DNA from 3 places in the Photobacterium sp. ABD4_091 genome. Region 2 is predicted to be linked to each of the others. Evidence: riboswitches for the same ligand, from Rfam matches in the RefSeq annotation. Region 2 holds a riboswitch; each other region holds the start of a gene.
What was found. A riboswitch is a leader RNA that binds a small molecule or an ion and turns the genes downstream of it on or off. The one in region 2 is predicted to bind cyclic di-GMP.
Positions count from the first base shown of each region.

Region 1: another riboswitch for cyclic di-GMP. It lies ahead of ACXAGQ_RS11835 (lytic polysaccharide monooxygenase); the one in region 2 lies ahead of ACXAGQ_RS14230 (TfoX/Sxy family DNA transformation protein).
Region 3: another riboswitch for cyclic di-GMP. It lies ahead of ACXAGQ_RS15905 (glycosyl hydrolase family 18 protein); the one in region 2 lies ahead of ACXAGQ_RS14230 (TfoX/Sxy family DNA transformation protein).

Region 1 covers NZ_JBSWWQ010000001.1:2,554,846-2,562,953, reverse strand. Annotated here, with positions in the region: gene ACXAGQ_RS11850 (putative pterin-binding protein) at 1-377, shown strand, start outside; gene ACXAGQ_RS11845 (GGDEF domain-containing protein) at 389-1,567, shown strand; gene yiaY (L-threonine dehydrogenase) at 1,662-2,810, opposite strand; gene ACXAGQ_RS11835 (lytic polysaccharide monooxygenase) at 3,177-4,685, opposite strand; cyclic di-GMP riboswitch class I at 4,775-4,906, opposite strand; gene ACXAGQ_RS11830 (bifunctional protein-serine/threonine kinase/phosphatase) at 5,131-6,621, opposite strand; gene ACXAGQ_RS11825 (hypothetical protein) at 6,551-6,922, opposite strand; partial or broken gene ACXAGQ_RS11820 (nitrite reductase (NAD(P)H)) at 7,016-7,651, opposite strand; partial or broken gene ACXAGQ_RS11815 (transposase) at 7,702-7,986, shown strand; gene ACXAGQ_RS11810 (hypothetical protein) at 8,050-8,108, shown strand, end outside.
Region 2 covers NZ_JBSWWQ010000001.1:3,103,046-3,111,153, forward strand. Annotated here, with positions in the region: gene lpdA (dihydrolipoyl dehydrogenase) at 1-2,105, opposite strand, end outside; gene ACXAGQ_RS14220 (carboxymuconolactone decarboxylase family protein) at 2,117-2,704, opposite strand; gene ACXAGQ_RS14225 (hypothetical protein) at 2,845-3,237, opposite strand; gene ACXAGQ_RS14230 (TfoX/Sxy family DNA transformation protein) at 3,457-4,047, opposite strand; cyclic di-GMP riboswitch class I at 4,172-4,276, opposite strand; gene ACXAGQ_RS14235 (substrate-binding domain-containing protein) at 4,480-5,484, opposite strand; gene ACXAGQ_RS14240 (heme ABC transporter ATP-binding protein) at 5,866-6,687, opposite strand; gene ACXAGQ_RS14245 (FecCD family ABC transporter permease) at 6,684-7,721, opposite strand; gene ACXAGQ_RS14250 (heme/hemin ABC transporter substrate-binding protein) at 7,755-8,108, opposite strand, start outside.
Region 3 covers NZ_JBSWWQ010000002.1:377,114-385,221, forward strand. Annotated here, with positions in the region: gene ACXAGQ_RS15900 (hypothetical protein) at 1-486, shown strand, start outside; gene ACXAGQ_RS15905 (glycosyl hydrolase family 18 protein) at 575-3,178, opposite strand; cyclic di-GMP riboswitch class I at 3,336-3,418, opposite strand; gene parM (plasmid segregation protein ParM domain-containing protein) at 4,139-5,170, shown strand; gene ACXAGQ_RS15915 (hypothetical protein) at 5,163-5,885, shown strand; gene ACXAGQ_RS15920 (MATE family efflux transporter) at 5,988-7,379, opposite strand; gene ACXAGQ_RS15925 (LysR family transcriptional regulator) at 7,506-8,108, shown strand, end outside.

The sequences.
Region 1 (8,108 bases), 550 kb from region 2:
GCAAGCAGCTCTCTATTACCCTTGAACGCAATCAACTTGAAGGGCTTCCCCAATCGTCAATTTCAACTCACCTCCCCTGGCTAGAGCAGAGCGCAACGTTTGAAGGCGTCCGCCTGCTGACACTGCTCGAGCATTTTGACTTATCGGTTGCCAAGCTGAAGCTGCTCGCCCTCAATGATTACTCCGTCGAGGTCAGCCATGACTACATCAAGCAATACAACCCATTGCTCGCCATCAAGCAAGATGGCCAATATTTGAAAGTGAGAGACTACGGCCCCTATTGGGTTATCATTTCCCTCAATGAACATCCCGAAGCTGCTGAAACCAAGCACCTTGCCAACATGGTCTGGCAGCTCACCGTTATCGAAGCCATGTAGTCGAGCTGCATATGGGAATTAGCCGCCGCATCACCTCCCTGCTCATTTATATCACGCCATTGCTGATTATCAGTATCCTGGTGGCAGTCACTGCCCTGAAGCGCAATTCAGATATCATTGCCAATAGCCAAAACGAGGCCGCGTGGTATGTTCTCCAGCTGCACAAGGAATATGCTGAGTTCCACCTCCAGCTTCACCGCTATGCAGTGGGTACCAGTGACCATAACGATATGATGCTGCAATACGAGATCCTATGGAGCCGGTTCAAAACTATTCTCAATAACACCCATATCAGCCACCTATATCACTTTGATGGTGCCTACCATCAAATCAGCAAGCAATTTGCCTATATCCGCTCCATAGAACCACAGCTCATCGCCTTCGAGCCGGGCGATTCCGAGGCAAGGCTGATCACGGACGTCAAAGACCGCTACGAGAATTTGGTGATTTTCCTCAGCCACAAATTCCGCCTCTCGAGTGGCGATCTCCTCAAGCGGGTTGAGGCCACCCAGACCATGAAAGTGCTGGTTTACTTCCTGCTTTGTGCCATTGTCTTGCTCGGTGGTATTTTATTGTGGGCGCTATGGCGCGAGTCATCCGCCATGCGCAAGCTGGCAATGAGCGATACCTTAACCGGGATCCACAGCCGCTTGTGGCTCAACCACTACCTCAGCGAGCTGGTCTCGACCGGACAACCTTTTCGCTTTTACCTCATTGATTTAGATGGGTTCAAGGAAATCAATGACACACTGGGGCACCATGCCGGCGACAAACTTTTAATCACCGTGGCCAGCCGCTTGGCAGCAATGAGCGGGGAACACTACCACGTTGCACGCATGGGCGGGGATGAGTTCGCCGTGATTGAGTCGCTGGCGTGGGAGCACGAAATCAATATCAGTCAAAAGCTGCTCAACAGTTTCAAGCACCCCGTCATCCTGAACGGCAAAAGCTACCCAGTTTCCGCCAGCATCGGCAGCAGCGAATACCCGGGCAACGCCTCCAGTGTCAGTGAAGTCCTACAACAGGCCGACTTTGCCATGTATGAAGTTAAGCAGCAGGGGAAAAACGGTGTTATGCATTACAAAAGGCCATCAGCACCGAATGAGGCTATACCGGAAGAGACTATACCAGAAGGGGCTGCAGCAAAAGAGACGGCACCATCTTCGGAGCGCTTCAGCAACAGCCTATAAATTCTTTGCGTTAAGCATGCTAGCAATCGAAAACAAAAAAGCGCCCACCTAATGGTGGGCGCAAACAATCAATCGTGCAGTGGTGTTGGCTCAGTTACATTGCCGCAGCAAAGATAGCTGAAATTTCTTCGTGGCTGGCTTGTTTCGGGTTAGTAAAGCCACACGCATCTTTCAGTGCGTTGTCAGCCAATACCGCGATATCTTCTGCCTTCGCGCCTAGCTCCTGAAGGCCAGCAGGAATACCCACATCCTGAGACAGTTCCTGAATGGCTTCCAGTGCTGCTTCCGCGCCCTGCTCTGCCGTCATGCCTTCAACATTCACGCCCATCGCTTTTGCGACATCTTTCAGGCGCTCAGGACAAACCTGTGCGTTGTAGCGCTGGACGTGCGGCAGCAATACCGCATTACATACACCGTGTGGCAGATCGTAGAAGCCACCTAGCTGGTGCGCCATGGCGTGAACATAGCCCAGAGAAGCATTGTTAAATGCCATACCTGCCATGAACTGCGCATAAGCCATTTGCTCACGGGCTTCGATGTTCTGGCCGTCTTTCACTGCCGTGCGCAGGTGCGCTTGGACAAGCTCAATCGCCTTGATAGCCACCGCATCGGTAATTGGCGTTGCAGCGATAGAAACATAAGCTTCAATCGCGTGAGTCAATGCATCCATACCTGTCGCAGCAGTCAGGGAGGCAGGCTTGGCCAGCATTAGCTCAGGATCGTTTACCGACATCAGCGGTGTGGTGTTCTTGTCAACGATAGCCATTTTGATATGGCGCGCTTCATCGGTAATGATACAGAAGCGCGTCATTTCGCTTGCAGTACCTGCAGTGGTATTAATCGACACCAATGGCAACTGAGGTTTTGCAGACTGATCGACACCTTCGTAATCAGCAATTTTACCGCCGTTAGAAGCAACCAGCGCAATCCCCTTGGCACAGTCGTGCGGTGAACCGCCACCCAGCGAAATGACAAAATCACATTCACCGTCTTTCAACAACGCCAAACCTGCTTCAACATTACCAATCGTTGGGTTTGGTTGTGTACCATCAAAAACAACAGAATCAATATCACGCTGTGCCAGCAGATCTGCAACCTGCTTAACCATACCGATTTGGCTTAGCACTTTATCAGTCACAATCAGGGCTTTTTTAAAGCCGTGGGCCTTCACTGCATCAGCAGCTTCTGCCAGGCAGCCGGCACCCATCAAGTTGACTGTTGGGATAAAAAATGCGCTACTCATGATAAATTCTCCATAATTATCAAAAACTAATTACCATAAACCGCTTCTGCTTCTGTCTCTCGCTTATGCGTAAACGGGCTATACGTAATCAGTCTTGCTCTCTGCAAATAAAACCTACCACCAGAAATGTGTGCAACAAATTGATCTGGAGCAAATTATAAATCCTCACAAAGCATTCATGTCATGTAGTTTGAGCCAGATCATCAAATCAACAAGTTACATATAAACATTGTCTACCCAGGGAAACACTGCTTTTCGATTTATCACTACGAGCGGGGCTATTTTGTGATCTGAAACGCATAAAAAAACGCTGGCTTGTGCCAGCGTTTTGACGCCATATTAAATGGCTACTTATTGCTTTGGTGGTTATTGCTTGATCCAGGCATCCTGCCACGCTGAACCAAATCCAGGTTCGTAATGGTGCGGTGAGTCAATGTTACACCAGCCACCTTCTGGGAATGGTCGGCACTGGTAGGTGTTACCGTCGCGGCCAAGCACGACTGTCTCACCCGGTACATAACTACCGATACCATCAGGATAGGCATAGTCGTAATCACCGCCACCTGAGCTATCCTTGATGGTAATCGGCTTGGTTTCAACAACCTTGTGTTCGCTGCTGTCTTGCTCAGCTGCGGTTACCACAACACTGAATGAGCCTGTTTCGGTCGTGAATACCGATAGGTCAATGTTACCGTTATCGACAATATCACTCGCCAGCGCTAACTGGTGACCTGTGCTATCCAGCAACTTCATGTTGATCAGGTACCGGCCTTCAGAGCTGACTGTTGCATCAATGTAGGTTTTACTATCGCTGCCCTGGGTGTATTCGCTTTTCAGGCCTTGAACTGTTACCGGAGCGGGTTCAATCACATCCCCATCACGCACATCCAGCGCGTAATTGTAATCAGGGTTGGTGACAAAGACTTGGTTGGTATACAGATCCGATGGCTGATAAACGATATCACCCGATGCTTCTTCCACACCCACCTGAGTAACGGTTGGGTATTTCTCGTTGATCAGTTGAGCAAGATCATAAGACCAAGTATTGATGTTCTCGTTAGCCGCTGTAATTGGCAGCTTCTCGAATACAATTTCAGAGCCTTGTTTGTTGAAAATACGGAACCAGACGCTATCGCCATCTTGCGCCTCGACACCCGGCTTGACGTACTGGCCCTTAGTCGTCCACTCAGGCGGTAACACTTCACCGTCAAAACGGATATCACTACAGTTGTAGAAACCTTCACCGGCCGGATCATTGCGCTGCCAGCGTGACACCAGCGTTGCCTCACCAGAACGGCCGCTTGGCAGGGTCACATCAATCAGGTAGTACTGGCCATTGCCTTCCTGCGTCACTGCGACATTGCCCGTAGTATCAATCAGCTCCAGATCATCCCAGCCAATACGGCTATGCGCAGCATTGTAACCCGGCTTGGTCAGGTAGAATTGCCAAAAACTCGGGTTATGCGGTGCCGTTGCACGGTAGCGCAAAGTGAAAGTTTCACCGGCTTTCATGTCGGTACGCTGCCAATGCCCCGAGGCAACACTCATGCCGCTCTTACGCGGATCACCACCGGAACAGATAGTACCGTCCGGCACTGCTGCCTTAACCGCATCCATGTTGTGATAATCCTTAACCAATGCGGCAAACTCATTTTTCTGCACTAGCGGATAGGTTCCCGACTCCATAAATGCGGCACGGCACGCTTCATTCGGGATCTGGGAACCATCTGATGGCCCCCAGTGACCACCGTCAGACTCACATATCACCTGGCGAGCAGCAGGGAAGTCGGCCCAACCATGGGCACTTGCGTGTAATGGAGAGAGGGCGGCCATGACTGACATAGCGCCCAAAGAAAAGTTAATCACCTTTTTCATGTTTAGCTTCCATTATGATTATTTTGGGAAGCCAGCTAATGGGAAGAAGCCACTGCGTTGATCTTATCGTTTGATCTTGCTTATTCCTATCAGGTAACCCCGCTACCCTAGAGGCTATTTTTTAAGAGGCAGTGTTTTAAGAGACAGTGCTTTAAAAAATATTTCTCCGTAGGCCGGAAGTTTTGCGCCCTACCCTTTCGGATAATTAGCCTTTAGCTGACGATATAAAAATAAGCCACTTCAAGGTTTAGACTGAAGGAGCTCGGTATATTTATAGTGTTTTTTTTAATATCAGCAAAAATCAGCCATTAGCAATGGAAGGATGATCTCATTTAATTTTAAGTTATTAAGATTAATAAATTAAATTGACAGAAATGAAATAATTAAAACCATGAAGCCATTTGCACCACCAATAACTCCAACATAGTAATTCACACCCGTAATATCAACTTACCATGACGGCAATTTGAGCAATCACAATAAAAAACAAGCAAAGTGATATAATTTTCCAAAATTGCACTGGATTCTTGCTTTTCAAAGACCGTTTGCCTGCCTGCCTCAGCACTTGTGAAGACGGATGGAACAGGTCATTCTTCAGCTCAGAAAGGGCTTCATAACGTTGGTTAGCCCGGGCAAAACACCCTTTACGAATAACTATATCCAGCCACGCAGGCAGGTCATCACGATAATTCTCTAGGGGTATATATTCCGGCCATTGGCTATTTGCCTGTGCCGGTTTAAATGTGTTGGGAAATGGGTAAGGGAAATGGCCTGTCAGCATCTCGTAAATAATGATAGATATTGAATACATGTCAGACCTCATGGAGACTTTACCGCCTAACAAACACTCCGGAGATAAATATTTAATATCACCAACGGGTACCGTTTCGGCAATAGGTGTTTGCACTTCATCAAAATGCTCAGAATAAACGGAACCAAAATCAATAATGACGATTTGGTCAAATTGGTCAACAATTAAATTTTCTGGCTTAATATCACGATGAATAAGCCGATGGCGCTGCATCACACGAATTGACTTAATTATCTCCTCAGCCATTACCCGTACTTTTTCAATATCCGGTTTAGGGTTATCGTCCATCCATTGTCGCAATGATTTTCCTTCTACCCATTGGCAAACATGATACAGAAAAGGAGAGTGACGAGAAAAAGGATGGATTTTCATTATTCTCTGGTGGGATACCTGCTCCCCGACCCAGCCTTCACGCACAAAGCCCTGCAGGTACTGGTAATCCTCGGCAAAGTTCAATGATGGCATCTTCAACACATAACGTTGATTATCAAATTCGCTCACTGCCAGGTAAATATGGCTACGTGGACCGCTATGCAACACGCGTAGTATTCGGTATTGGTCAATTCGGTTCCCTTCTTCCATCACCGGCGGGATCACCCGCTTTGTCAGCTCACCTATGTACTCATCCATGGTCAATACCGGCAAGGCATTCACATCAATCAGTAAGCTCGACACATTATCTTGGCTTCCTGCCGCTAGCGCTTCCTCAACCAACTGTTCGGACAGCGGCTCAACGGGGCTTGCTGAAGACAGCGCCTGCAGCAGCTTTGAGTCATCCACCCATTCGTGGACACCATCGGTTGCCAGCAGCAAGCGGTCTCCTTTTTCCAGCCGCAGTTGCTGGAAATCCACCTCGATATGGCTGTCCATCCCTAATGAACGGGTGAGGAAATATTGCTGGCCGTATTGATGGCGGCGGTGATCCTGGGTGAGCTGGATTAACGCCTGGTTGCGGTAGAGGTAGGCACGGGTATCACCGACATGCATGACATAGGCTGTATTGGATTTGATGATCACCGCACAGAACGTCGTCACCATACCATTGTGCTGAAGCTCACTCTGGCTGCCCTGATGGAAAAGCCATTGGTTCAGGGCATGCAATACCTTGCCAGCTGATTGTTTCACCCCCCCAAGTCTTCGGCGTTGCGTAGTATTCTTCGATAAATTGGGTGACACAAATTTGGCTCGCCAGCTGGGCTTGGGCACTGCAACTCACCCCGTCAGCCAGGCAAGCAACCACGCCTTTGTGCAGCAGTTCTTCACGCCGCACGGGCTGGTAAACCGCAAAAGCATCTTGGTTACTTGGTTTACATCCCGCCACCGAGTAGCCCCCGATATTCAGTTCGAGGGTATCCGTTTGCCTGAGGCATTTTCGGTTCGCTGGCATTTGGCTATGGGCTGTTCCAGGCTGCATTGTTTCGCTCATCCACGTTCCACCCTATTTTTCTGACAGTAATTATTCCTGAAAGTAATTGTTTCTGAGAGTAATTGCTGCAGTTACGATTATTTTCCCGGCCTGCTAGGCTAGCTGCCCGCGCTCGGTGACATAGGCCAGTTGGCTATCTTGCTGCTCGCTGTTGATAAAATGCCTAAAGCGCTGAAGTTTCTCAGGTGACTCGAGGGTTGTTTTCCACTCACATTGATATTGACCCAAGGTGCGTGCCATCTCCTGCTCTAACTCTTCACCAAGGCCTAAATGATCATCAATCACCACTTTCTTCAGGTACTCCAAACCGCCTTCGAGGTTCTCCATCCACACCGAAGTGCGCTGCAACCTGTCAGCCGTGCGGATATAGAACATCAGAAAACGGTCGACATAGCGGACTAATGTTTCTGCATCCAGATCGCTGGCCAGCAAATCTGCATGGCGCGGGCGCATGCCACCGTTACCACACACATAGAGGTTCCAGCCGTTTTCCGTTGCAATAACACCGATATCTTTGGACTGGGCCTCGGCACACTCACGGGTACAGCCCGAGACAGCAAACTTGAGTTTGTGCGGTGCCCGCAAGCCTTTGTAGCGGTGCTCGAGATCTATGGCAAAACCAACACTGTCATCGACCCCATACCGGCACCAGGTGCTCCCGACACAAGACTTCACCGTCCGCACCGACTTACCATAGGCATGGCCAGTTTCAAACCCGGCATCAACCAGGATTGAACTGACCCCCAATAGTTGGACAACCAATTATTGGGGGTCTTTTTATGTCCAAATACAGTCGCGATTTCAAGTGTGCTATTGCCAAGAAATGCTTAAGTAGCGAGTCATCTCACAGCCTAGCTAAACAACATTCCATCTCTTCGAGCCAAATTAGGTACTGGGCACAAGTCTTTTCTATACATGGCAATCGTTCATTTTTACGCGCAACTCAGGCGCCGACAAGCCAATCCAAGTTAGCAGCATTGAAACTAATGTGGACGAATAACTGGTCTATCGCGCACACTAGTGCTGTCTTAAATCTTTCGTCCCCTGGAATACTCTCTGTTTGGCTCAAGCGGTATAACCAGCAAGGTATTAAAGGGCTCGAATCGCACCCTAAAGGAAGGCCTCCTATGAAACAGCAACCTCAGCCTGCATCCAAGCCAGATAGTGAAATGACTCTTGAGGAATT
Region 2 (8,108 bases):
TGTGGTGCATTGGCTTGTTTCCATACCCCAGCCGTGTATTTTGCGGCTTCACTCATTGTTGGGTAAGGGTGGACGGTACCCAATATCTTGTTCAGGCCTAGGCCGTGGCGCATTGCAAGGGTAAATTCGGCAAGTAATTCGCCAGCATTATGGCCAACAATGGTTGCTCCAAGGATTTTGTCCTTGCCTTTTGGCGTGATCACTTTGATAAAGCCATGATCCTCACCGTCGGTAATCGCCCGGTCCAAGTCATCAATTCCGTAGGTAACAATATCAAAATCAATACCTTGTTGCTTGGCTTCTTTCTCATTAATACCGACACGGGCCACTTCTGGTGAAGTATAGGTCGCTGCTGGTAGTACCGAGTAATCAGCTTTGAATTTCTTGAACTGGCCAAATAAACCATTCACAGCTGCGTACCATGCCTGGTGAGCGGCAGCATGGGTCAACTGGAACGGACCGGCAACATCGCCAACGGCAAAGATGTTCGGGTACTTGGTTTGAAGGTATTCATTAACCTCGACTGTGCCACGTTCAGATGTGGTAATGCCAAGTTTCTCAAGGCCGAAACCTTGTACATTAGCAACACGCCCCAGGGCCAGCATCACGGCGTCAAATTCAACGGTTAGTGACTCACCGTTAGCGGTTTCCAACAACACACGCTGCTGCTCGTTACCTTGCTCATCGGTAACACGTTCGAATTTCACCGCTTTATGGCCAGCTTTAATGTCTACACCGTCTTGCTCAAGGCTGGACTTGACCAAAGCGGCAGCGTCACTATCTTCACGAATGAGCAGCTGTTCAGCCATTTCGACTAAGGTGACATCGCTGCCTAGGCGCTGGAAGCTTTGCGCCAGTTCACAACCGATTGGGCCACCACCCAGTACTAATAGGCGCTGGGGTTGTTCAGTCAAAGACCAGATAGAATCTGAAGTTAGGTAGTTAACTTTATCTAAACCAGGGATACCCGGTACCAGCGGGTGAGCACCCGTAGCAATCACGATATTACGGGTCGTGATACGTTCACCGTTCACTTCGACTTCCCAAGGCGAGAGAATAGTCGCTTCACCAGAGATACAGTTTACGCCCAGTTTGCTGTAACGCTCTACGCTGTCATGGGGTTCGATTTTACCAATTACGTTGTGAACACGTTGCATCACCTTGGAAAAATCCACTTTGGCTTCGCCGGTCTCGATACCAAAATCCTTGGCACGGGTTATTTCAGCCATGGTGTGGGCTGCGCGGATAATGGCTTTGGATGGAACGCAACCGGTATTGAGGCAGTCACCCCCCATTTTATGGCGCTCAATAAGAGTCACCTTGGCTTTTACCGCCGCCGCGATATACGCGCTAACCAAACCACCTGCGCCTGCACCAATGACGATCATGTTCTGGTCAAAATGATTTGGCTTGTCCCATTCAGCGTAAACACGGCGCTTGTTGAGAATTTGCATGACGGATTTGGCGATCAGCGGGAAGATACCCAGTAGTGCCAGCGATACCAATACGGGCGCAGAGATTATGCCGCTTAGGCTGTCTATCTGGCCTAACTGGGTACCGGCGTTAATGTAGACAGCAGTACCGGCTAGCATACCCAGCTGACTGACTAGATAGAACATGCGGGTAGAAATTGGCGTCAAACCCATCAGCAAGTTAACGATGAAAAACGGGAATACTGGTATTAAACGCAGTGTGAACAGGTAAAACGGACCGTCTTTCTCAATGCCCCGGTTAATTGCGGATAGGCGGTGGCCGAATTTAGCCTGTACCCAGTCACGCAGGATGAAGCGACTAAACAAGAAGGCGAGGGTAGCACCAATCGTGCTGGCAAAAGAAACCAGTAGTAGGCTCCACCAGAAACCGAATAGCGCTGCACCGAGCAAAGTCATAATCGCTGCACCCGGTAAAGACAGTGCGGTGACAACAATGTAAAGAACAAAGTAGACCATGCTTGAGAGGAAAGGCTTGGCATGGATGGTGTCAGTCAGTGCGATTTGCTGTGCCTTGGCTTGTTCAAGGGTAAAGTACTGGCCAAGATCAAATGCAAACCAAACAGCAATCAATGACACAACTACGCTGACAACCAGCAGTTTTTTTCTGTCCATAATTTGCTCCTTTATTTGTCCGTATGAGTAGGGGCATCAGCGGATTGCTGTCCACCAGGTTGGATCGGGAGTGAACAAAATCCTTGCTCAGGTACATCAAGTGCAGTGTTAAATTTTGCCGACAGGTTTTGAAATGCAACCAGCGCGGTTAAATCAACAATAGCATCTTCATCAAACCATTGTTTTAAATCTGAAAGCATTTCATCGGTAACGCGCTGCCCTGTGATGGTCATCGCTTCTACATAACCCAATACTGCCCGCTCTTGCTCATTGAAGAGTTCACTTTGCTGCCAGTTGGCAAGCGCTTTGATTTTCTCGACAGAATCACAACGCTCGGCAAGCTTCATGCCATTGGCATCGACACAAAATGCGCAGTCGTTTAGCTGGGAAACCCTGACACAAACCAGTGAGCGAGTCACAGGGCTTAATGGGGATGAGCGGCGATCCAGGTAGCCGAAGAAACCAGCGACAAGCCAAAATAACGTAGGGCGGCGACCCCACAGCTTAGCGGGATTCAAAACTTTGCCGTAATGGCGTTTTTGCAGCCACAGAAGTGGCTTGATAAATAGTGAGTAGTTTTCTTTGGCGGAAATGCGCACGGTGACCCCTTGTCTCTTTGTTATGCTACTGTGAGCCTATCAGGATAGCGGTGGTAATTATTACCGAAATTATCAGATAGTTATGAGACAAAGACCTTACTAGGAAGTAAATTATTTCACTCGTGGACAGAAATAAGTGTTTAGTTGACCGATATTTGTACAGTTTGAGCTTTGGACTGGGTGATCACTTTCTCTGAAGAGAGTTCCGTCAGAACAATATAGCCACATGCCATTAGAGGCACGAAGGCCAGCAGCATGGTTTTACCTATGTGGTAATTGCGATACCAGTACTTGCGAGCCCTGATTTTTAACAGTAGGCCCCAAAAAAGCAACAACGCATTTAAGCTAGCGATAGATACCAGTAAGCTGTGAAGTGACTGATATGTAGTGATGTTATTCTGAACAAGAATAAAAGCGACAAGAGGAGGAAGCAGGCTGAACAAAACAAGTAGGCGCATAATTCGTGGCCACTTGCCAAACTTATCCTTGAACATTTGATCGCTTTGCCCTGGAAAAGGTTTGGAACAGTTCATAATTACCCCCGGTGCTATTTTGAAACATATTTTACTAGGGTGAGTGTCCAATAAAAGGGTGTTGAGCGTTTTATAAACAGCGTTGTGAGATGATTCAATTTTTAACGAAAATTGACAAAAAGTTGTCAATGAAATGATTGAATATTGACACGTGTAAGTGTCGAAAAAATACAAAAAAGAGACCGTAATGGCCTCTTTATATATATGCAACTTATCTCGCTAGCTTAATTTTGCTAGCAACTCAGATCGCCTGTCTTTTGGAATAACGGACCAGTGTTTCCCGCTAATTGCCCCTTCTAGAGCCCAGAGCAAATCAATGCTCACAGTCCCTTGGTGAGTATCTTGTAATGCTTTAAAGGCATTGATAGAGCCCGCTTCCATTAATTCATCAACCGAACAAATACCTGCTTTCTTAAGCATTCTTTCATTCGCAAGGCGAAGGTTTGGTAGGTCTTTTATTCGATCTGGTGATGCTTTTTCTTTGGTCTCTTTATCGACTTTTGCGGCATCAAGAGAGCGAGAGGCTTGTTCGATAATCTTGCCAGTGTCATTCCACCATTCATCGGGTATCGCGTAATGTTTGGTTACAACTGGAAAGCCGCGTTTTTTATAGATATATGGTTTAAGCCCCGCCTTTTTATAGTCTTGTTCGTTTTGTGCGTTGGCTCGAAGATGGAGTTTGTCATTTACTACGAGTGCAAACATTGTTTCACCCGCAAAAATCCCAAAACCACCAAACATTGAGCGTGACTTAACGTTATCGAAACAACTAAACAGGCGTAAAGATTCTTTTAAAATTGGTTTGTCCATGCTTCTTCTCGGTGAAAATTTCTTGGGTCACCTAACAACAGAGCGAGGATTGAAGAATAGCAAATATCAATACATTACACTGTCAGGAAAAAGTAAGACTTTCTTGACATTAGTTGCTATATCCATCGGCAACCCCGCTACCATAAGTTGACTGAGTTAATAAAACCCGACGACTCTTAGGCCGGAAGCTTTGCGTCCCTATCTTTCGATAGGTTTGCCTTGTTCGTGACAATTTAAGAATATCCCAGATGATATTTTTGAACTTGATCGCAACTTTGGAAGTGTGATGTTGATTCCATAAATTTGCGCTAAATTTTGCTGTTGAAGGAATATTTTTGTCTCAAAATGACTTTATCTGCGTTGCAATAGATATAAAAAAACGGAGGAAAATTCCTCCGTTTGAAAGTTAAAAAAGTAAACGCTGGCGGCTACTTAGTTTAATTTTTTCACTGAGTGGCGGATCACCAGCTCAGGCACCATCTCGAAAACCTGGGTGGCGTGCTCTTTGTTTTTCACGCGGTGCATCAAAATTTCAATTGCACTCTTGCCTAGGCGGCGTTTTGGCTGGTGAATCGTGGTGAGCGGCGGCGAAAAGTAAGGTGCCAGATCAATATTGTCATAGCCAATGATAGAGATATCTTCCGGCACGTTGATGCCTGCTTGCTGGAAGGTACTGATCATCGCCATAGCCATGATGTCATTAAAGCAGAAAATCGCGCTGGGGCGCTCTTCCATCGCAATAATATTCTTGGCAGCGTCAACTGCGGACTCACACTCAAAGTCACCTTCGATGATCCAGTCCTCATTGACCTCTAGGCCCGCTTCGCCCATGGCTTTGCGGAAGCCTTTCAGGCGTTCGCGACAAGCGGTTTTTTCACTGTGTCCAGTAAGGCAGCCAATGGCCTTGTGACCATGTTCGATAAAGAATTTGGTCGCGACATAGCCACCAAGCTCGGCGTTGTCTTGGATTTTATCCGTGTGCGGGCTCTCTGGGCCCCAGTCCATGATCACCATCGGGGTGTCTTTCTGGCGCTCTAGCAAGCCCAAAAGCTGCTCATCTAGGTCTGAACACATAACAAGCAAGCCATCTACACGCTTTTCGGCCAGCATGCGTAGGTAATCACGCTGTTTAGACAGGTTCCCTTCTGTATTACACAGGATCAGGGTGTAGCCTGCTCCGTAGCAGAACTCCTCAACGCCGTGGACAACTTCCGCAAAGAAGGGATTGGTTGACTTGGTCACCAGCATGCCAATGGTTTTGGTTGAGTTGCATTTAAGGCTTCGCGCAACTGCGCTTGGTGCGTAATTCAACTCGTCTACCGCAGCCAGCACTTTCTTTTGGGTTGCTTCTGCGACGAAGCGAGTTTTGTTTATCACGTGAGAGACTGTGGTTGTTGATACACCAGCCATACGTGCAACATCTTTAATCGTTGCCATAGTTATTCTTCTAATAATGAAAGGTCAGAGAACCTTATAAATTAATCATTTACTCAACAGAAAAATGAACTAGGTCACGGTCTTCTATTCGAGTAGCTCATTGTTCTGTTGGGTACGAAAAGCAGAAACGGCAAAAGGCCGCATCTCAAATGGGCGGCTCTGAACTGACATTTTTGCTGCATGCATGATATGCATATCGCACATGTTGCATGGTTTAATCGCTTGCGTTCACATTTTACTTAGTGTGACCGAGAGTGCAATGCTTGTTATCTCAAATTGCATTTTTCGTTGCTTGCATTCGATTTTTTGCTCGATAGGAAGGCAATAGGACCAAAAATTAGCCCTGCTGATAATTATTTCTATGCAATTTGGTTAAGCTGACTAGGCCGCTGCCGGCAAGACAATAGGGTAGCCATCGACGGGGTGCTGGGTGATGCATACTGGCCAGCCATAGACAGACTCTATGGTTTCGGCCGTCAGTGCCTGCTGCGGTGTACCATCGGCTTGTATCTTGCCATGGTTAATGATAACAAGCCGGTCTGCATACTGGGCTGCTAGGTTAAGGTCGTGAATAACGATAATCACGGCGGCTCCAGCCTCTGCCATTTGCTTAGCAACAAGCAAAGCGTTGTGCTGGTGGGCAAGGTCAAGCGCTGAAGTGGGTTCATCCAACATCAGTATGCAGTTTTCACCTGCTTGACTTAGCTGGGTGAGTACCCTGGCAAAGTGCACACGTTGTTTCTCACCACCAGACATGGTTGGATAGAGCCGGGGAGCAAGATCGGTCACACCGACCATATCCATCTTTTCATGCGCAATTTGCTTAGTCTGGGCATTTGGTAACTCAAGCGGAAGTGCACCAAGCTCAACGACTTCCTGTGCCGAGAAAGCAAACGTTAATGAGCTGTGTTGAGGCAGGACACCAAGATGTTTGGCCAGTTGAGCGGGCGGCCAATCCTGCCGGGGGTAGCCGAACAGGTCGACATTACCTTCTGCTTCGACTTCACCGCACAGTACTTTTAGCAAGGTACTTTTGCCAGCCCCATTAGGGCCTAGCAGTGCAGTCAATTGACCACGTTTGATTTGCAGCGAGAAATCATCAAGCAGTTTTTTACCCCCTAGGCTGAGTGACAAGCTACGTGCTTCAATGGCAATGTCACGGTTAGCGCCCTGTAATTGGGCTGAGTTGGCTTGCTGGCTCATGACAATCTGCCTCTTTGCTTGATCAGTAAGTAAATGAAGAATGGTGCGCCTAATAGGGCGGTAATGATACCGACAGGCAGCTCTGCTGGCGCAGCCACAACACGGGCAAGCATATCAGCAACAAGCAAGATCAGAGCGCCAAGCATAGCGGACAGAGGTAACAAGGTTTTATGGTTCGGCCCTGAAATCATACGGCCGATATGTGGTACGATAAGTCCGACAAAGCCAATAACCCCGGTTAGCGATACGGCAATCCCGACACCTGCGGCACACAGCAAGATCAACATGCGCTTCAAGCGTTGGACATTCACCCCAAGGTGCTTGGCTTCCGCTTCGCCGAGTAAAAAGGCGTTTAGCGCGTTTGCATTGCGATCAAAAGAGAACAGCAAGGCGAACAGGGTTATATAGGCAAGGCCAATTCCTGGCCAAGTAGCGCCAGCTAGGGACCCCATTGTCCATAACGACAAATCACGCAGGGCTTGGTCATCCGCATAATAGTTCATTAAGCCAAGCGCAGCGCCTGATAGGGCGCCGATGGCGACACCGGCGAGCAACATAATGGTCACGGATGTGCCGTTTTTATCTGTGCCGAGCTGGTAGACCAAAAAAGTACTGACGGCACCGCCAATGAAGGCGAAAACAGGTACTGTCCCCAGTGTTAGCAATAGCGGAAAGCTTGCTGCCAAAGGTGCGAATATCACAATGGACAGCGCTGCCCCAAGGCTAGCACCGCCAGAAACACCGATGATACCAGGATCGGCGAGGGGGTTGCGGAATAGCCCCTGCATAACAGCACCACATAGTGCCAAAATGGCACCGATGGCCATGCCCAGTAAAGTCCGGGGGAGGCGTATTTGGTGAATAACGATCTCAATATGAGCTGGTAAATCCAGCTGAATAGGTAGTAGCGCTTTGAAGCTGTCAGCAAAACTGATATTCATTGGGCCCACCGCAATCGATGAGGTGAGAGCCAATACCAGTAATGTCAGGCCAACAGGAAAAACGATGCTGGCAGGGGTTCGTTGTAACTGCATCATAAATATACTGCTTTGATGAACGGCAAACGGTTATTTGTTGTAAAACACTTGGTTCAGGCGTTCTGCTTCACTCAGGCTTTTCAGGCCAAGTCCACCAATAAGCGCTGTACCATCAATGGTTACAACTGCTTTGTTCTGGGCTGCAGGCGTTGCAGCAAGCAAAGGCATCTTCTTCAACAAATCATCAGCAGAGCCAATTTGGCTGAGTGTGCGAGAGCTTAGCAAGATGATATCAGGCTGCATTTCAACCATGGATTCGAGTGATATTGGCTTGTAAGACTCGACGGCGCCTGCGGCTGGGTTAATGCCACCTGCAAGACGAATCACACTGTCAGCGGTGGTATTACGGCCAGAGACATTGGCTGGGCGACCTTCGTGGATCAT
Region 3 (8,108 bases), on a different contig from region 2:
AGTGATGAACCGTGGTTTGATAAAACCGAATTTGATATTGCTGGCGCTACAGTCATACATCCGACAAGAGAAGAAATGACTCAATATGGAAATGGGGTTGTTATTCCGGTTGAAGTGTTATCTTCCGAATTGTTCGGGAACTCAGGGCAGCAATATCAACGGACAGTTCGTCTACTTGTACAACGCTATGAAGGCTGTGCTTCTATTGTTAACGAGGCTAATCTGCATGAATTAATGGAACAGAAAAAAGCCGTTAATTTTTACGAAGGTAAGCAATGTGAAAATGGTCCAACAAATCTAATTTTGACTTATACAATTCTTGATAAATCAGAAATTAATAAGTTTGATTTTTATGATGGTGCATGGGAAACGTTGCAGCCGTTTGTTGTTTATCGTAGTGCTAAAGTGAAGTCTGAAGAAACTGGCATTACTGAAGAACGCTTAGTCGAGTGGGATCGAATTGAACTGAACTTGACCCGAGATTAACTTGAAGAAAACATGAAAAACAGCGACTCACTGAGTCGCTGTTTTTCTTTTCGAGGTGTTGGTTTACTTGTTTGTCACTTAGCTTTTGTTAGTCACAAGTAACAGCACCGATGTTCTCCCATACTGAAGCAACTCCTGGCTCTTCGCCTTTGGTCCACCATTTGGCTTTCCAACGGTAGTCGTTATGGTTGACCTCATCACCACCGTTGTACGCCACACCCGTGTTCCAACCAAACTCAACATCACTGATCAGTTTCCACTGATCGGCAGTCGCACTTGGCTTGTTGTTTTGTGTCCAGTACTTAGCTTCCCAGACTAGTTGGTCGTGGCTGACTTGGTCACCGGTATTGTAAACAGCACCACCAGACCAAGCAGGGTAGTTGCCAGCATTTGGATCGGTTAAGTCACACTCATTGCCACCTGTATCTTTAGGTGTCACAGTCACTGAGGTTTGCGCCTGTGCATCCAGTGCGCCGTCTGATACCAATACAGACACTGTTGCCTGCAATGTTTCAGTAACGGCAGGAGCAGAAAGGGTGAGTGATGCTGTGCCTTGACCCGAAACTAAGCTAAACCCTTGAGGGATAGTCCAGCTGTAAGTCAACGGGTCACCGTCTGGGTCATCCGCTTGGGCATTGAGGGTGAAGGTATCCTGTGATTCCACAGGAAGCTGGGCGGGTAGCGATACGCTCGGCGGCTGGTTTTCCTGCTCTGCCTTGTTGTTGATGGTTACCGTGTCGCTGTCAGTTAGGCCTTCCTCGTCTGTTACTGTCAGGGTGAAGGAATAGCTGATGTCAATATCGGTAGACGGAACGGCTATCGTTGCCTTTGCTTCGTGTTCCCCAGTAATAGCCAGGGTGTCACCAGCAGTTTGTTTCCAGGCATAACTAATAGCTTGCTGTTCCGGATCGTAGGAGTTTGAGCCATCTAATATGACATCAATTGGCCCTGTAACGGTCTTGTCAACGCCGGCATTGGCATGAGGCGGTTTGTTCTCCGGTGGTGGTGTCACTCCGCCATCACCATGGCCCAGCCCTTCGTGCATGGCATTAAGGACATCGCCATTATCGGCATCAATTTCCCATGAGAACAAGCCGGCTAAGCCATGTTGCTGGACATAGTTGCCCTTGGCTTTAACTGCTCTGGCATTATCGTAAGAGATAAGCTCCCTGGTGGTTGGGTTCCACTTGTAAGAGGCTTCTGCTTGCTCATCGTAACGATCTTCCCAGCCATTGCCTGAATGGTTGTCGGCAATGTCACGGTAATCGAGCACACCAGCCTCCCAGGTGCCATCAATGCCGCCGGTGGCCTGTCCGGTCATCGGGTTATCGCCAGTATAGTTGTGAACGCCTTTCCAGCCTCGTCCATATTTAGGTACGCCTATGACAAGCTTTTTCGGATCGAGCCCTTGTGCTAGGAGGTCATTGACGCCGCGGTCTGTGGTGTGGGTAACCGCAGGGTTATGGCTCGCATCATACAGTCCGGATTGATGGCCTAGGTTGTTCAAATCGAAGGCACCGAACATGTCGTAGTTCATCAGGAAGATGTAGTCCATATATTGCTGGGCGCGGCTGTAATCTACGACTTCGATCTTTTTGACATCGACACCGATGGCAGAAGTCAGCTCATAGGTACGGCCGGTTTCTTTGGACAAGTCATCCAGCATTTCACGCAGCTCTTTCATCAGCGTGACATACAATTCACCGTCTTTTTCTTTGTCACCAAGAGTAGGGTGAGCACCGTTACCGCCCGGGTATTCCCAGTCGATATCTACACCATCGAAGAACTTCCAGGTCTGCAGGAACTCTTTGACTGAGTTAACAAAGGTCCGGCGCTTCGCTTCATCGTGCATGAAGTAGAATGGGTCTGATAGGGTCCAGCCACCAATAGAAGGCAGGAGCTTCAAATCTGGGTAGGCTTGTTTGAGCGCCATCATCTGGCCAAAGTTACCCCGGTACGGATCAGCCCAGTCACTGACGCCTTGTTGGCCTTTTTGAAGTGCAGCCCAAGGGTCATGGATAGCGACTTTGAAATCCTCTCGCCCCGCACAGGCTTTTTGCAATGCTTCGAAGCTGCCAGGGATTTGCTTCAAGCTGTCATTGATGCCATTGCCGCCACAGATTGGGGTGAAACCGTAGATGATGTGAGTGAGGTTTTGGGCTGGGACTTTATCGATAGGGAAGGCGCGGTCATACACACTCCACTCAACAAAATAGCTACCGACAACCTTACCTGATTTATTGGTATAAGGTTTATTGTTCTCTTGCAGAACGGGTACCAACGGCGCTAAGTGGCTACCATCGGTATCGGCGATAGTAAGCTCGACGCTGCCACTTTCGCTGCAGCCATCAGCGTTACACAGTTCAACAGTCATGTCGTAGACACCACCTTTGCTGACATCAAATGTGGCGCTTTTAACGCTGCCACTGCCGGTCCAGACCGTACTGCCATCAAGTTTCACATTGGCCGTCTCTGCAGGGTCGCCGCTCCATGTTTGCCAAGAAACGGTAACGGCGACACTGTCATGTACATCAACCACGATATCTTCGTAGCTGCTGGCATCTCGGTTTAACTCGACAAGAGCGTAGGTGTGCTCACCCCAATCAATGGTTGGTGCGCCGGGTGCGGCAGCATAGCTTATTGAGGACGAGAGTAAGCCGCCAATAAATATGGCTAGATTAGACTTTTTCACAGAATGAACTCCATTTACATATAACGAGTAATGGTTTGTTGAGCGGAATAAATTGAAACTCTATTTAGAAAACGAGACAAAACAGAACCAATCAATAATGTTCACACTCCATTTGTTTTAATAAATACAAGCACAACGAAAGGGAGTAAACTCCACTTGAGGTAGCCCCGCTATCATAGATAAATCATTAGACCGGAAGCTTTGCGTCCTAAACTTTCATTTAGTTTGCCGTTGTCACAAGTACTATTAAATTAGTAGCAAAGCCTCTTATTTTGGTCAAAGAAAAATCTTTTGTTTGGTAGCAAAAAATTGTAGGTATGTGAGCTTGCTTCATGAACTTTAATGGTAAAATTAATTCAATTAAGTGTTTGAATTTAATTGGTTTGGTGATCTGTGTCTAGCAAATTGGTGCGACCAGTTTAACTCCCTGATCGCCATGCACTGCGGCCTATGGTGACAAAAAAATGTCGATATAACTTACTATTTTTTATTGTTATAGATGGCTCGGGCTATATTTTTTAGGTGAATATAGACCAAGGTAATCCATAACACTCAATCTGACACCAATATACTGTTCTTTTATTTAGGTGTTCTATGAAGCAATGGTGTTGAAAGGTATTCAGAAAATGATTTATAAAATTCAAGGACCTAATCTATTTTTATTTTAAATCAATCGCTTACTAATATCATTTGAAATAAGGTGAGGTGAATGAGCAAGAAAGTTAAACGTTAAAATTAAGTACTGTTATTCACTGGTTGTAACTAGGCTGGGTGTTAGCGAGAAATTGCTGTCAAATAAAGCTGATCGACGCACTTTCGAAGAAATTAAATGAATAACTAAGATTATTTTGTTTTTGCTGATTTGCTTCAAATCTCTCGTGCTGCGTTTGCCATTGGACTGCGGTTTATATTTACTTTCGCGTAGACAAATTACTCTCACTGAGAAAAAGCAGGAAAACAATGACGCCACGTAAATTTGCGGTTGATGACGGTTCAACCAACGTTAAAGTAAGTTGGATTGAGCAAGGTGAACTACACACCGTTATCTCGCCTAACTCGTTCCGAAAAAACTGGAAAAGTGCCGCACTGCGAAAAGACAAGAAGATCTTTAACTATACGATTGGCTCAACCAAATATACCTACGACATGACTTCAGACAAGGCGCTGGAAACAACACATGTCGATTATCAATATGATGATTTGAACCTGCTGTCCGTCCACCATGCCTTGTTACAGACAGGTATTGAACCAAGCCCGGTAAAATTGGTGGTCACCTTGCCAATAACGGAATACTACAACGGCGAAGACTGTCAGAAGAACGAAGATAAAATTGCCCGTAAGCGTGACAATTTGATGCGCCAGATCGAGCTTAACAAAGGCGAGTTGTTTGAAATCGTTGATGTTGAGGTGATGCCGGAGAGTTTACCTGCGGTGCTTTCTACCCTGACTATGCAGTCTGTTAGCCAGTTTAATCGTTCTCTGGTGATTGATATCGGTGGTACGACACTGGATATGGGGGTGATTGTTGGTGAGTTTGATGATGTTTCTGCAATCTACGGCAATAATGAAATCGGTGTGTCCATGGTGACGGATGTGGCGCGCAAGTCACTGGCTGTTGCTGACAGTGATTCAAGTTACTTGGTGGCCAATGAGCTTATCAAGCAACGTGATAATTTGGGTTTTGTTCGCGAGGTAGTGAACGACGAGAGCCAGATTTCGGTCATTCTCGACAAAATCGAAACCAAGGTTGAAGAGCTAGGTAAGCAAGTGGCATACGAAGCGAAGAAGTTCGCCAAGAACCCTAACCGTGTCTACCTAGTCGGTGGTGGAGCGAGTTTAATCTATCCGGCCGTGAAAAAAGCCTATGAGACATTGGGTGAGCGAGTCGTGCTGGTGGATGAGCCACAAGAAGCATTGGCCCGCGAGCTTTGTTTGTACCATGCAGACGGCGAGGCTGTGAACATGCCAGAGCAAGAGGCTGTCAATGGTTGATCGTTTGAAGCGGATTAATTATTCGATTTACCTCGACCCGCTCAACAACCCGGCAGATCTTTATGCGAGTAAAGTTCTTCATCAATGGGCTGAAGACTTTTCGCGTTTGAAAGCAGAGTCAGCCGAAGAGAATGGGTTGGCCTTAATCAATGCGCGGAATGTTCAGAAACAAGTCTATCTCAGTGGTTTGTTCTTGTATCTGTTAAACCCTGAACTTTCCCAGCAACTGAGTTTGCAGGTAACAGAAGCGCAGGTGTCAGCGTCAACTTTGGAGGGAATCCTGAAAGGGTTGGGGTTGCTAGCGAAAGAAATCGAGCCAGCAGCAAGCCAACAAGCACAGAATGAAATGCTTCAGGCAATGAAAGCTTCAATTGTCGAACACATTCAAGCTGAAGCAAACCATACCCGCGAGCAGCTATCGTTACAAAGTCAGCAGACGTCGCAGAAGCACCAAGCGTCGCAAAATCACCTTGAGTCACAGGAGCTGCATCCATCACAGGCAGAGCTATTGAAGCGGGTAGAGGAACAGTCGCAACAGATTGCTGAACTAAAGCAATTACTTACAGCCCAAACCGATATGATCCGTAACTTACCTAATGGCAGTGCTGGGGCTCAGCAGGGGCAACCGTTACAAGAGAATAATGAAACGCCGGTTGTTGATCTTAATGAGCGTCTTGCCCATGTGCAGAAGATCAAGAAGAAAGGGATATTCTAGCGATACCTGCCGGCTGCAATTTAAGGTAAAAGAACAAGTAAAAAGTACACGCTTTCTGCGTGTACTTTTTTATTGGGTGCATTTTAACTTCCTATGGCTGCGTTACGCCGTTACCGCGTTGAACGAGATATCGCTACGCTGCTTTTTCTGAATATCTTTCCATACCAAAGGCACAACAATCGCTGCCAGCAGAATGTTCGATAATGGCACCGACAGCCAAACACCATCTACACCAAGCCATTGCGGCAAAAAGTACAGGAATGGCAATTGAACCAGCATGTTACCCGCTGAGATACCGAGCGCCTTTCCGCCTTGGTTAACTGACATGAAGTAAACGGAAGCTAGCGCAATAAAGCCATCTAGGAACATGGCAAACAGATGCAAGCGAAGCCCATTGACTGTTTCAGTCGCAAGGGCAGGGTCGCCGTTGCTGAATAAGCTTACCAAGGTATTAGGGAACAGGTTTAGGAAGATAACTGAGCCTACCCCTGTGAGCACAACGACTTTGCTAGCAAGGATGAGCGTTGCCCGGATTTTCTTGCCATGGCCAGCCCCATAGTAATAACTGACCGGTGGCTGCATACCGCTAGCAATACCTTCCGCAAGTAGGTAGTACATGGTCATTAAGTAGCCAACAATAGCAAATGCCCCGACATGGATGGCACTGCCATAATCCATAAAAAGCTTGTTGTGTACGGCAATGATAAAGCTGAAATAGACATACATAAACAAGCTAGATGTGCCAAGGCTTACTGCATTAGCCGCAATACGGAAGTTAAATCTCAGAGTGCTTAAATTGAGCCTTAGCTTTGAATAGTGCGTAAAAAAATAGCCAACCGCCACGACAGTGATAGATATTTGGGCAATGATTGTTGCAATCGCAGCCCCTTTGAGCCCCATATCCAAATGGGCAATGAAAATGTAATCGAGGATGATATTGATCACTGCACCCGCCATCATCAATGCGGTTGAGAAGTTAGGGCTATCGTCGTTACGGATGAGCATGGGCAGGGCACCTGCGGCGATCGTAAATACTGCGCCCCAAGTGAAGACTTCGATATAGGCGCTGCCCATTGCCAATGGCGTTCCTGTTGCGCCCTGTGCGAGCAATAACGATGGAGCAATCATGGCCAGCAGAGCCATCACCAATAAACCAAAGATCGCGATTAGGCCCAGGCCGGTTGAGAGTGCCTGCTGCGCCTTGGTGTGGTTGCCTTCGCCTTTGTAGATTGAAATAAGGCTGCCTGTACCCATGCCCACAAGTAAGCCGAGGCCAGCAATAAGGCCGATGATTGGCCAGGCCATATTGATACCAGCCAAGCCTTCAAAACCGATGTAGTGGCCAACGAAAATACCATCAATGACTTGATACAGGCCGTTTACCAGCATGGCGGCGACGGACGGTATCGCATATCGCCAGAAAGTTTTACTAATACTTTTGTTATCAATTGTAGTGCTTGGCTGTGGTGACTCTTGAGTGATTTTCTCTTGCATGGGATATCAGGCTTTTGTGACTTTGATATCATTATCGTTATTTTCAAGATTGATTGAAGTTGGTATCCATCCGGTTTTCGGATGGGTTAAAATGAAGAGTCATTGGATTACTGTGGGATGAGCTGCGTGAATTGGACGATAGATCAACTGGAAGCTTTTGTAAGTGCGGTGAAACACGGCTCTTTTTCCGCCGCAGCCAGGCACCTGGGTAAAGCGCAATCACGAGTGAGTACCGCGATTAACAACCTTGAGCTGGACTTGGGGTTTGAGTTGTTTGATCGGAGTGCCCGGTTGCCGGTGTTAACTGCCGCCGGTGAAGAAATGTACATAGAAGCTCAGACGGTACTGGCACAGTGTCAGCGTTTATCGGCCAGAGCCATGACTGTATCCTCAGGTGAGGAGGCGACATTTACTATAGCGATTGATGAAGCAGTGCCGGTTACTGCATTTGAGAGCCTATTTGCTTTGTTGGCAGAGCGCCATCCATTGCTGAAACTGACAATCATTAATGGCTCGCAACAAGATATTTCGCAATGGGTGGAGTCTGAAAAGGCTGATCTTGGAGTACTGTTTCACCAAGATGTTTTGCCTGAGAGCTTGGAATTTACCTCAATAGGCCAATTCAAACATGCCTTGATTGTGTCGAAAGCACACCCTTTGGCAAAAATCCCTGCTCCGAAAATCGCTGATCTAACCCAGCACAGGCAACTCGTGATTCGTGATCGAATG